DNA from 3 places in the Streptomyces sp. NPDC053431 genome. Region 3 is predicted to be linked to each of the others. Evidence: riboswitches for the same ligand, from Rfam matches in the RefSeq annotation. Region 3 holds a riboswitch; each other region holds the start of a gene.
The links. Region 3 has a riboswitch for thiamine pyrophosphate ahead of thiO (glycine oxidase ThiO). Riboswitches for the same ligand answer to the same signal wherever they lie in the genome.
Positions count from the first base shown of each region.

Region 1: it holds a riboswitch for thiamine pyrophosphate, as region 3 does, so the genes downstream of both, ACIGXE_RS21925 (thiamine ABC transporter substrate binding subunit) here and thiO (glycine oxidase ThiO) in region 3, are expected to answer to the same signal.
Region 2: it holds a riboswitch for thiamine pyrophosphate, as region 3 does, so the genes downstream of both, thiC (phosphomethylpyrimidine synthase ThiC) here and thiO (glycine oxidase ThiO) in region 3, are expected to answer to the same signal.

Region 1 is NZ_JBITXX010000009.1:106,584-110,597, forward strand. Features, by position in the region: gene ACIGXE_RS21920 (ABC transporter permease) at 1-82, opposite strand, end outside; gene ACIGXE_RS21925 (thiamine ABC transporter substrate binding subunit) at 151-1,245, opposite strand; TPP riboswitch at 1,327-1,436, opposite strand; gene rlmN (23S rRNA (adenine(2503)-C(2))-methyltransferase RlmN) at 1,466-2,572, opposite strand; gene ACIGXE_RS21935 (phosphatidate cytidylyltransferase) at 2,985-4,014, opposite strand, start outside.
Region 2 is NZ_JBITXX010000003.1:200,380-204,393, reverse strand. Features, by position in the region: gene ACIGXE_RS10370 (YibE/F family protein) at 1-1,028, opposite strand, end outside; TPP riboswitch at 1,101-1,247, shown strand; gene thiC (phosphomethylpyrimidine synthase ThiC) at 1,242-3,038, shown strand; gene ACIGXE_RS10360 (hypothetical protein) at 3,123-3,923, opposite strand.
Region 3 is NZ_JBITXX010000001.1:942,345-946,358, forward strand. Features, by position in the region: gene ACIGXE_RS04160 (thiazole synthase) at 1-517, opposite strand, end outside; gene thiS (sulfur carrier protein ThiS) at 523-858, opposite strand; gene thiO (glycine oxidase ThiO) at 855-2,015, opposite strand; TPP riboswitch at 2,013-2,124, opposite strand; gene ACIGXE_RS04175 (NAD(P)/FAD-dependent oxidoreductase) at 2,231-3,508, shown strand; gene ACIGXE_RS04180 (Rv2175c family DNA-binding protein) at 3,552-3,926, shown strand.

The sequences.
Region 1 (4,014 bases), on a different contig from region 3:
CCTCCGGCCTGAGCCCGCGCTCGACGATCGAGACGACGGGCCAGGCGAAGAAGACCGCGAAGAACGCGACCGGCAGCACCATGAGGGCCGGCCGCGCCACCGCACCCCGGCGGTCCGCGCGGACGCGGACCGCCGGGGTGCCTTCCCGGCCTACTTCAGGACGAGCGAGGTCCACTGCTCGATCCACTGGTCGCGGTTCTGGGCGATCTTGTCGGGCGCCATGGTCTCCGGCTTGTCGATCACCACGCCGTGCTTGGTGAACAGCTCCGGCAGGGTGGCGTCGTTGGCGACCGGGTTGACGAACATCTGCAGCGGCATGTCGTCCTGGAACTTCTTGGAGATCAGGAAGTCGATCAGCGCCTTGCCGCCCTCGGGGTTCTTCGCCCCGTTCAGGAGGCCGGCGAACTCGGTCTGCCGGAAGCAGGTGCCGGTGGACACACCGGTCGGGGCCACCTTGGGCTGCGGCTGCGCGTAGAGCACCTCGACCGGCGGGGAGGAGGCGTACGAGACGACGAGCGGACGGTCGCCCTTGGCCTGCTTGCCGCCGGCCGACCCGGAGAACTCCTGGTTGTAGGCGAGCTCCCAGCTGTCGACGGTCTTCACGCCGTTGGCCTTGAGCTTCTTCCAGTAGTCCGGCCAGCCGGCGTCGCCGTACTTCGCGGCCGTACCCAGCAGGAAGCCCAGGCCCGGGGAGGAACGCTCGGGGTTCTCGACGACGAGCAGATCCTTGTACGCCGGCTCGGCCAGGTCGTCGAAGGTCTGCGGCGGGGCCAGCTTCTTGTCGGCGAAGTACTTCTTGTCGTAGTTGACGCAGATGTCGCCGGTGTCGATCGGGGTGACCCGGTGCTCCTTGTCGAGCTGCAGCGCCGCCGGCACCCGCTCCAGGCCCTTGGCCTCGTACGGCGTGAAGATGCCGTTGTCGAGGGCGCGGGACAGCAGGGTGTTGTCGACGCCGAAGAAGACGTCGCCCTGCGGGGAGCCCTTGGTCAGGATCTCCTTGTTGACGGCCTCGCCGGCGTCGCCGCTCTTGAGGACCTTGACCGTGAAGCCGGTCTGCCGGGTGAACTCCGCCAGCACCTCCTTGGAGGCGTTGAAGGAGTCGTGGCTGACCAGGGTCACGGTCTTCGGCGCGGGCGACGCGCCGTCGGCCTTGTCCTTGCCGCCGTTCCCGCCGCCGCAGGCGGCGAGGGTGGTGACGCCGAGCGCCGCGACGAGCGCGGCGGCGGCGGCCTTCTTGGTGGTCACGTGGACTTCCTCCTGGGTGTGACCAGGAAGAGACGCGGCCCTGCCCGCGTCCGGGCGGCGGACGCGGGCAGGGCGCAACAGCTCGAGGTACGACCGAACTTCCTACCCAGAATGACCTGGGCGAGGTTCAGAGGGTCTGCGGCCTGACGGTGCCGCACTCTCAGCGCTGTGGCGCTCCCCTGTCGGAATATGCAGATGTGTTCGAGCTCAGACTACAAGGTCAGCGTTCGGCGGCGGCCAGCTGTCCACAGGCGCCGTCGATCTCCTGGCCGCGGGTGTCGCGGACGGTGACGGGCACGCCGTGGGCGGCGATGGCCTCGACGAACGCCTTCTCGTCCTCGGGACGGGACGCGGTCCACTTGGAGCCGGGCGTCGGGTTCAGCGGGATCAGGTTGACGTGCACCCGCTTGCCCTTGAGCAGCCGGCCGAGGAGGTCCCCGCGCCAGGCCTGGTCGTTGATGTCGCGGATCAGGGCGTACTCGATGGAGATCCGGCGGCCCGACTTCTCCGCGTACTCCCAGGCCGCGTCGAGGACCTCGCGGACCTTCCAGCGCGTGTTCACCGGCACCAGCGTGTCCCGCAGCTCGTCGTCCGGCGCGTGCAGCGAGACGGCGAGCCGGCACTTGAAGCCCTCGTCGGCGAACCGCAGCATCGCCGGCACCAGACCGACCGTGGACACGGTGATGCCGCGCTGCGACAGACCGAGCCCGTCCGGCTCGGGGTCCGTCAGCCGCCGGATCGCGCCGACGACCCGCTTGTAGTTGGCGAGCGGCTCGCCCATGCCCATGAAGACGATGTTGGACAGCCGCGCGGGCCCGCCGGGCACCTCGCCGTCCCGCAGGGCACGCATGCCGTCGACGATCTGGTGCACGATCTCGGCGGTCGACAGGTTCCGGTCGAGCCCGGCCTGCCCGGTGGCGCAGAACGGACAGTTCATGCCGCAGCCCGCCTGCGAGGAGATGCACATGGTCACCCGGTCCGGGTAGCGCATGAGCACCGACTCCACGAGGGTGCCGTCGTGCAGCCGCCACAGCGTCTTGCGGGTGGTGTCGTCGTCACAGGAGACGTGCCGCACCACCGACATCAGATCGGGCAGCAGCTCCCCCGCGAGCTTCTCGCGCGAGGCGGCCGGGATGTCGGTCCACTCCGCGGGGTCGTGCGCGTACCGCGCGAAGTAGTGCGTGGACAGCTGCTTGGCGCGAAACGGCTTCTCGCCGATCGCGGCGACCGCCTCCTTGCGCTCGGCGGGCGAGAGGTCGGCGAGGTGCCGCGGCGGCTGCTTGGCTCCGCGCGGGGCGACGAAAGTGAGTTCTCCGGGCTTGGGCATGGTGCTACCAGTGTCGCAGACGGAAGCCGGTGGGCCGGGGCAGAAGCTTGTGAGGTGTCCGTTACCGCCGCTCGGGCGCGTCTCAGGTCACTTCGGACAGCCCGGAGACGGCTCGGTGACTCCGCCGCGGGCTCTGCCCTTTCCACGATCCGCCGACCGGGAGGGGCCGGCAAGGGCCGCGAAGCCGGAGGCCCTGGCGACCGGCGGCGGCTCGCCCGACGGCGCGACGTCCTGCCCCGCCGGGCAGACCCCGCCTCCGGGAAAGGCGCGCCCGCCGGATCGGCCGATCGGCGACTCACTCGAACCTGGATCAACCCCGACCGCTGACCCGCCGGGCGGAACGGGAAAGGGCCCCCGGGCCGGCACCTGACGTGCCGGGCCGGGGGCCCTTCCGTGCAACCGGGAGATCCGCTCAGCCGCTGCCCACGAACGCCACCAGCAGCAGCCACACCACCGGCGCCGTCGGCAGCAACGAGTCCAGCCGGTCCATGATGCCGCCGTGGCCCGGCAGCAGCGTGCCCATGTCCTTGATGCCGAGATCACGCTTGATCATCGACTCGCCCAGGTCACCCAGGGTCGCGCTGGCCGCGACCGCGAGACCCAGCAGGAGGCCCTGCCACCAGCTGCCGTCGTCGATCAGGAACTCCATGCACAGCGCACCCGCCGCCATCGCGAACGCCACCGCGCCGACCAGGCCCTCCCGCGTCTTGCCGGGGCTGATCCGCGGCGCCAGCTTGTGCTTGCCGAAACGCCAGCCCACCGCGTACGCCCCCGTGTCGCTGACCACCGTCAGCACCAGGAAGGTCAGCACCCGCTCCGGACCGTCGTCGGCCGTCAGCAGCATCGCCACGAAGGTCGCCAGGAACGGCACGTAGAACGCGGCGAAGACACCCGCCGTTACGTCCTTCAGATAGCCCTCGGGCGGCTCCGTCATACGCCACACGAGCACCGCGAGCGCCGTGAGCGCCATCGCCACCCACGCGCCCTCCGCGCCCCGCACGTAACCGGCGACCACCATCGCCGCGCCACCGACCGCGAGCGGCACCAGCGGAGCCTTGATCCCCTTGCGCTCCTGGAGACGGGACGTGAGCTCCCACAGGCCGACGACCACGGCGACCGCGATGACACCGACGAACGCGGGCTTCCAGATGAACAACGACGCGATGATGACGGCGCCGAGCCCCAGGCCGACCCCTATCGCCGCGCCCAGGTCACGACCCGCGCTCTTCTTCTGCCGAGGCTTCTGCCGAGGCGAAGGCGCGGGCTGGGACGGGCTGGACATGGGCTCCTGCGGGTGCTCGTGCGGCGTCTCGTCACGGAACAGGGGACCACTCGGCTGAGCGGCCCCCCGGTCGTGATCGTCCTGGTTGTCGCCGGCGGGAACGTCGGACACGATGGGCATGGGCCGAGTCTGCGCCGCCTGCCGCCCTTCGTAGGCGGGA
Region 2 (4,014 bases), on a different contig from region 3:
ACCGCCGAGGTCTGGGTGACGGTCACGTCGTCGAGCACGCCCAGCGAACCGATGATGACCCCGGCGAGCAGCAGACCGGACATGTCGATCTCCGGGTAGAGCCCGTGGATGAGACCGGTGTTGTCGTCGGTGTTGCCGGTGAGCGAGGCCCAGCCGATGAAGAACGAGCCGAGCAGCCCGATCAGCAGCAGCGACACCAGCGTGCCCAGTACCGCCACCGAGGTACGGGCCGACAGGCCGTGGCACATGTAGAGCGCGATCAGCATGATCGCGCTCGCGCCGACGATGGCGACCAGCAGCGGATTCGACCCCTGGATGATCGCCGGCAGGATGAAGAAGGACAGCACCAGGAAGCTCACGGCGAGGGCGATCAGCGCCATCACGCCGCGCATCCGGCCGACGATCACCACCGCGAGCGCGAAGATGCCCGCCAGCACGTAGAGCGGCAGCTTCCGGTTCACGTCGGTGACCGAGTACTGCAGGTCGTGCGGGGCGTCGGGGGCGTACGCCACCACCACGCCCTGTCCTTCGTGGAGTTGACGGGGCGCGTCCGGCTGCACGATCTCGGTGAAGGTACGGCCCTTCTCCGGGCCGGTGGTGACCATGACGGTCGCCTTCTCGCACTGCCCCTGCTGCCCGTTGACCGCCTCCCGCCCCTCCGGGGTGGAGGTGTCGCCGGTCGGCGGGACCTGGGCGACGTTCACGTCCTTGCAGTCGACGTGCAGGACGCGGGTGACCCGGCCCTGCTCGGTCTGCCGGTCGAAACCGACGCCCGTGCGCTGGTGCGTGGGGGTGCTGCCCGGCCACAGCACCAGGAGCCCGACGACCACGGCGGTCGCGAACGGGATGAGGATCGCCGCGATGACCTTCCGCAGATGCCGGGAGACCGGTGCGGCGGGCCCGTGGCTGTGCGCATGACTGTGCCCGTGACCGTCGGTCCCGCCCCCGCGGCCCTGCCCAGGCCCGTGGTCGTGCCCGTTGCCGGGCCCGTGGTCGTGGGGATCGTGGGGCTGATGCGTCGAAGTCACCGACCGATCATCGCAAGAACACTCGGGGCCCCACTGTTCAGCACGGCCGACATGACGCTAGCGTGGTGGCACCTTTGCACACGCGGGAGCTCGGAGCACCGGGCTGAGAGGGCGCTGATCACCGTACGCGCGTACCGATGTACGTACGGGAGGAGGCTGCGCCGACCGCCGAACCTGTTACCGGGTAATGCCGGCGTAGGGAGATTCGGTCTCATGACCATTCAGGATGCACGCACGCCTGCCTCCGACCGGGCGGACGGCCAGAACGGCCAGGGCGAGCGCACGCCGGGTTGGCACAAGGGATACGTCGAGGGCTCCCGCCCCGACATCCGGGTGCCCGTCCGCCAGGTGCACCTCACCAACGGCAAGGACGTGACGCTGTACGACACGTCCGGTCCGTACACCGACCCGACCATCGACACCGACGTCCGGCGCGGCCTGCCGCCCCTGCGCGAGAACTGGATCATCGCGCGCGGCGACACCGAGGAGTACCCGGGCCGTCCCGTCCGCCCCGAGGACGACGGCATCAAGCACACCTCGCCCCGCGGCGGCGGGCTGAAGAACCTCGACGCGGTCTTCCCGGGCCGTCCGCGGCTGCCCCGCCGGGGCCGGGACGGCGCGGCCGTCACGCAGCTCGCGTACGCCCGCCGTGGCGAGATCACGCCGGAGATGGAGTACGTCGCGATCCGCGAGAACGTCTCCCCCGAGGTGGTACGGGAGGAGATCGCGGCCGGCCGCGCCGTGCTTCCGGCCAACGTGAACCACCCGGAGATCGAGCCGATGATCATCGGCAAGCGGTTCCTGGTGAAGGTCAACGCCAACATCGGCAACTCCGCGGTGACCTCCTCCATCGAGGAGGAGGTGGAGAAGATGACCTGGGCGACCAAGTGGGGCGCCGACACGGTCATGGACCTGTCCACCGGCCGCAACATCCACACCACCCGCGAGTGGGTGCTGCGCAACTCCCCCGTGCCGATCGGCACCGTGCCGCTCTACCAGGCCCTGGAGAAGGTCGACGGCAAGGCCGAGGAGCTGACCTGGGAGATCTACAAGGACACGGTCATCGAGCAGGCCGAGCAGGGCGTCGACTACATGACCGTGCACGCCGGCGTGCTGCTGCCGTACGTGCCGCTCACCGCCCGCCGCAAGACCGGCATCGTCTCCCGCGGCGGCTCGATCATGGCAGCCTGGTGTCTCGCGCACCACAAGGAGAACTTCCTCTACACGAACTTCGAGGAGCTCTGCGAGATCCTCGCGGCGTACGACGTCACGTACTCGCTCGGCGACGGCCTGCGGCCCGGCTCGATCGCGGACGCCAACGACGCGGCGCAGTTCGCCGAGCTGAAGACCCTGGGCGAGCTCAACACCATCGCCAAGCGCCACAACGTGCAGACGATGATCGAGGGCCCGGGTCACGTCCCGATGCACAAGATCAAGGAGAACATCGACCTCCAGCAGGAGATCTGCGAGGAGGCGCCGTTCTACACGCTCGGCCCGCTGACCACGGACGTCGCCCCGGCGTACGACCACATCACCTCGGGCATCGGCGCGGCGATGATCGCCTGGTGGGGCACGGCGATGCTCTGCTACGTCACGCCCAAGGAGCACCTGGGCCTGCCGAACAAGGACGACGTGAAGACCGGCGTCATCACGTACAAGATCGCGGCGCACGCGGCGGACCTGGCCAAGGGCCACCCGGGCGCGCAGGAGTGGGACGACGCCCTGTCCGACGCGCGGTTCGAGTTCCGCTGGGAGGACCAGTTCAACCTGGCGATGGACCCGGACACGGCGCGTGAGTTCCACGACGAGACGCTGCCGGCCGAGCCCGCGAAGACGGCGCACTTCTGCTCGATGTGCGGCCCGAAGTTCTGCTCGATGAAGATCTCGCAGGACATCCGCCGTGAGCACGGCGGCGACCTGAAGGCGGACGAGATCGAGGCGGGCATGGCCGCGAAGTCGGCCGAGTTCGCGGCGTCCGGCAACCGGGTCTACCTCCCGATGGCGGACTGAGCCCGTCCCGCCGACCGGTGGCGGCCCGCGACCCTCGGGGGAGTCGCGGGCCGTCGCCTCCGGTACCCGAGCGCCCCCTGAGGGTCACTCGGACCGTCGCTCCGGCGGGCCGAAGTCCGGGCTCGTGAAGTCGGGGCTCATGTACGTCGGGCGGGGTGCCGGATCGCCCGCGTTGGGGCTGGTGAAGTCCGGGCCGCTGTACCCGACCTTCGGTATGCGGCCGGCCGGGGGCGGCGTCGACCGCTCCCTCTGCGGCGGTACGGCGAGGGCGTCGCGGAGAAAGGGCAGGATCCCGCGCTCCAGGAGCGCCTGGCACCAGGCCGCCCTGGCGCGCGCCAACTCGTCGTCGGGGCCCGGGGCATGGACCTCCGTCGCGCTGTTGCGCAGGGCGGTGACCAGCAGTCCGGCCGCCGCGCAGAGCAGACCGGCCGCGCCGACGGCGCCGAAGAAGAGGCCCGCGGTGAGCAGGGTGTCGGCGAAGGCGGGTGCCGGGTCCAGCATCTTCAGGACCGCGCCGACCAGCAGGAAGATCACCGCCGCCGTGCCCGCGAGGATCGGGGCGAGGACGGTGACGACCGCGACGGCGCCCGCGCCGGCCACGGCGCCGGCCTCGACCGGCACCTCGGTCGCACCGCTCGCCATGGCGCTGCCCGCCGAGCGGACCTGCTCACGGACCTTCACGAAGTGGTCGTACTCGACCGCGGCGGCGGTCGTGATCAGGGCTGTCGCGTTCAGCGCCATCGCGCGCAGCTGGGTGGTGGTGAGCCTGGTTCCGACCTCGGCGAGATCCGGGCGGTCGTGTGCGGTGCGCAGTGCGTCGTCGAGGACCCGCTCGAACTCGGCGCGGTCCTCGGTCAGCAGGTGCGGAGCCACGTTCATGTGCATCCCCCGATGCTCCGTAAGGGCCGGAACCGGCCGCGGGGAACGGCAGGTCGGGCGGAAACGGAGGAGAGCCTGCTACGGATGAGCCGATGGT
Region 3 (4,014 bases):
TCAGCTGGAAGTTGTGCGGGTTGCGGATGCCGAGGCCGGAGCCGATCGGCGAGCCCAGCGGCATGATCGCCGCGCAGCCGACGTCCTCCAGCTTCTGGGCGACGACCGGGTCGTCGTTCGTGTACGGGAGGACGACGAAGCCCTCGTCGACGAGGGTCTCCGCCGCGTCGAGCAGCTCCACCGGATCCGGCAGCAGCGTCCGCTCGTCGGCGATGACCTCCAGCTTGATCCAGTTCGTGCCCAGGGCCTCCCGGGCCAGCCGGGCCGTGAGCACCGCCTCGCCGGCCGTGAAGCAGCCCGCGGTGTTCGGCAGCACGCGGATGCCGAGCCGCTCCAGGACCGACAGGACCGAGCCGCGCACCCCGGGGTCCAGCCGGCGCATGGCGACCGTGGTCAGCTCCGTACCGCTCGCGACGAGGGAGCGTTCGAGCACGTCGAGGCTGGGCGCCCCGCCCGTGCCCATGATCAGGCGGGACGAGAACTCGGTGCCGCCGAGCAGCAGGACGTCGTCGGACATCGCGCTCAGCCTCCCTGCACCGCGGTCAGGACCTCGACCCGGTCGCCCTCGCCGAGCACGGTCGTCGCCCACTCGCCCCGTGGCACCACGGTCTCGTTGAGCGCGGCGGCCACGCCGGAGGGCGCCTGGGTGAGGGTCGCCACGAGGTCGGCGAGCGAGACGGGGCCGGTCAGCGTCCGGGCCTCGCCGTTCACGGAGACGTTGACGGAGACGTTGACGGAGGCGCCGGCGGAGACGTGGGCGGAGGCGTGCGCGGAGGCGTGCGCGGAGTCGGGGTCGGCGGAGTCGGTCGCGGACCCGCTGCCGGGGGCGTTCGGGGGCTGGTTCAGGGGGGCGTTCATGCGTGCTCCAGGTGCGCGGGGGAGAAGCGGCGGGCGGTGAAGGCGCGGGCCTCCTCCGGCAGCGTGCCGGTGGTCAGCGCGTCCGCCATGACGTCGCCGGTGACGGGGGTCAGCAGGACCCCGTTGCGGTAGTGGCCGGTGGCCAGGTGCAGCCCGGGCAGGGCGCTGGGGCCGAGCAGCGGCGCGTTGTCGGGGGATCCGGGCCGCAGCCCGGCGCGGGTCTCGGTGAGCGGCAGCTCGGTGATGCCGGGCACCAGCTCGTGCGCGTCGCGCAGCAGCTCGTACACCCCGCCGGCGGTGACGGTGGTGTCCCAGCCGAGCTCCTCGCTGGTGGCGCCCACGACCAGCTCGCCGTTCTCGCGCGGCACGAGGTAGACGTGACTGCCGCGGACGACCGCGCGGACGGTCCGGGAGAGGAACGGGGCGTACGCGGGCGGCACCCGCAGCCGCAGCACCTGCCCCTTCACCGGCCGCACCGGCGGCAGCACCTCCGCCGGCACGCCGTCGAGCCGGCCGCTCAGGCTGCCCGCGGCCAGCACCACCTGGTCGGCGGCCAGTTCGATGCCGTCGGCGAGGGACGCGCCGCGGGCCCGGTCCCGTACCACCGTCAGGCGCTCCGCCAAGGCCCGGTGGAAGACCACCCCGGCCCGCTCGCAGGCCGTCACCAGGGCGTCGGCGAGCCGGCGCGGGTCGACCTGGTGGTCGCCGTCCACGCGCAGTCCGCCGCGCACGCCCGGCGCCAGCATGGGCTCCAGGCGGCGGCACTCGCGGCCGTTCAGCCACTCCGAGGCAAGCCCGCAGCGGGTCTGCAGGGCGTGCAGTTCCCGCAGGTGGGCCCGGTCGTCGGCGTCGAGCGCCACGGCGAGGGTGCCGCAGGCGCGGTAGCCCACGTCGTGACCGGCGGCCTCGGTGAGCTCGGCGACGAAGCCGGGATAGCGGCGGGCGGACTCGAGGTTGAGCCCGAGCAGGGTCTCCTCGCCGTAGTGGAGTTCGGTGACGGCGGCGAGCATGCCCGCCGCCACCCGGGCGGCCCCGCCGCCCGGTTCGGGGTCGGCCACGGCGGTGCGCAGTCCGCGCTGCGCGGCCCGCCAGGCCGTGACCAGGCCGATGATGCCGCCCCCGATGACGAGAACGTCGGATGTGCGTGTACGCGACATGGGCGTCCAGCCCCTCCCTTCGCCGGCATGACCCGGATCAGGTTCGTACGGTCGGAGGCCGGACAGCCTCCCTCTCAGCCCGGTCGTCCGGGCTCCCGCGAGTGCTTTACGGCGGCCAGACTAACCGCCGCGGGGGGAGCGCCACAGACCCCACCCTTCCTGACGATCCGTCAGATGCGTAAGGTGGTCCGGTGAGCGAGCGGAGGCGGACACAGGTGAGCGAGCAGCAGCAGGCACCGGCGGACGAGCGGCGGACACCCGGCCCGGCCGGAGGACACGTCGTGATCGTGGGCGCCGGGATGGCGGGCGTCCAGACCGCCGTCGCCCTCCGCGAACAGGGCTTCACCGGACCCGTCACCCTCATCGGCGCCGAGCCCCACCAGCCCTACGACCGCCCGCCGCTCTCCAAGGCGGTCCTCCTCGGCAAGGCCGAGGACTCCGCCTTCGACGTCGACTTCGCGGCCCTCGACGTCGAGCTCCGCCTCGGCGTCGAGGTCACCGGCCTGCGCGCCGCCGACCACGAGATCGACACCGAGGCCGGCCCCGTCCCGTACGGCACCCTCGTCGTCGCCACCGGCGCCCACCCGCTCACCCTGCCCGGCAGCGAGGGCGTCCCCGGCGTCCACCTGCTGCGCACCCTCGACGACGCCGCCCGCCTCAAGCCCGTCCTGGAGAGCCGCCACGACATCGTCGTCGTCGGCGCCGGCTGGATCGGCGCCGAGTTCGCCACCGCCGCGCGCCAGGCCGGCTGCGCCGTCACGGTCGTCGAGGCCGCCGACCGCCCGCTCGCCGGCGCCCTGCCCGCCGAGGTCACCGCCCCCATGGGCGCCTGGTACGCGGAGAGCGGCGCCGAACTCCGGCTCCACGCGCGCGTGGAGCACGTCGAGGAGGGCCGGGTGGTCCTCACCGCCGACTCCACGGACTTCGGCGCCACCGGCGCGCCGCGCGAACTGCCCGCCGACGCCGTCGTCGTCGGCATCGGCGCCCGCCCCGCCACCGGCTGGCTGGAGGACTCCGGCGTCGCCCTCGACCCGAGCGGCGCGCTCACCGCCGACGACCACCTGCGCACCTCGCTGCCCGACGTCTACGCCGTCGGCGACTGCGCCTCCTTCCCCTCCGCCCGCTACGGCGAGCGGCTCCTCGTGCACCACTGGGACAACGCCCTCCAGGGGCCCCGCACCGTCGCGGCCGACATCCTCGGCGCGCCCGGCACGCCCTACGACCCGGTGCCCTACTTCTGGTCCGAGCAGTTCGGCCGCTTCGTGCAGTACGCCGGTCACCACGGCGTCGCCGACACCCTGCTCTGGCGCGGCGACCCCGCCGACGAGGCCTGGAGCGTGCTGTGGCTGCGCGAGGACGCGCTCGTCGCGCTGCTCGCCGTCGGCCGGCCCCGCGACCTCGCCCAGGGGCGCAGGCTGATCGAGCAGGCGGCGCCCCTCGACCCGGCGAAGGCCGCCGACCCCTCCGTACCCCTGAAGGCGGCAGTCCGGTAGGGCCCGACTACCGACTGTCAGTCCGGGATGGCACGCTTGTCCCGTGACCGAGATTGACGCAAAGATCGATGCTCTCGTCCCCGCCTGGCTCTACCTCCCCGACGTCGCGGAAATGCTCGACGTCGAGGTGACCCGCGTGCGGCAGCTGGTCAAGGAGGGCCAGCTCATCGCCGTCCGCCGTGAAGTGCGCCCCGGCGAGAAGATCCTCCAGGTGCCGGCCGCCTTCATCCAGGACGGCAAGGTGGTCAAGGGCCTCACCGGGACCCTGACCCTTCTGCGGGACGACGGCTTCAGCGACGAAGAGATGCTGGAGTGGCTCTTCACTCCCGACCCGACCCTGCCCGGCACCCCCGCGCAGGCCCTCGGCGAGAATCGCGGCACGGAGGTGAAGCGCCGCGCCCAGGCGCTCGCCGTCTGACGCACGCCCGCCGAGCAGTCCCACAGCACCCAAGGGTGCCGGGCCGGTCCCTCGTGGCCGGCCCGGCACCGGCACCACCCACCAGGGG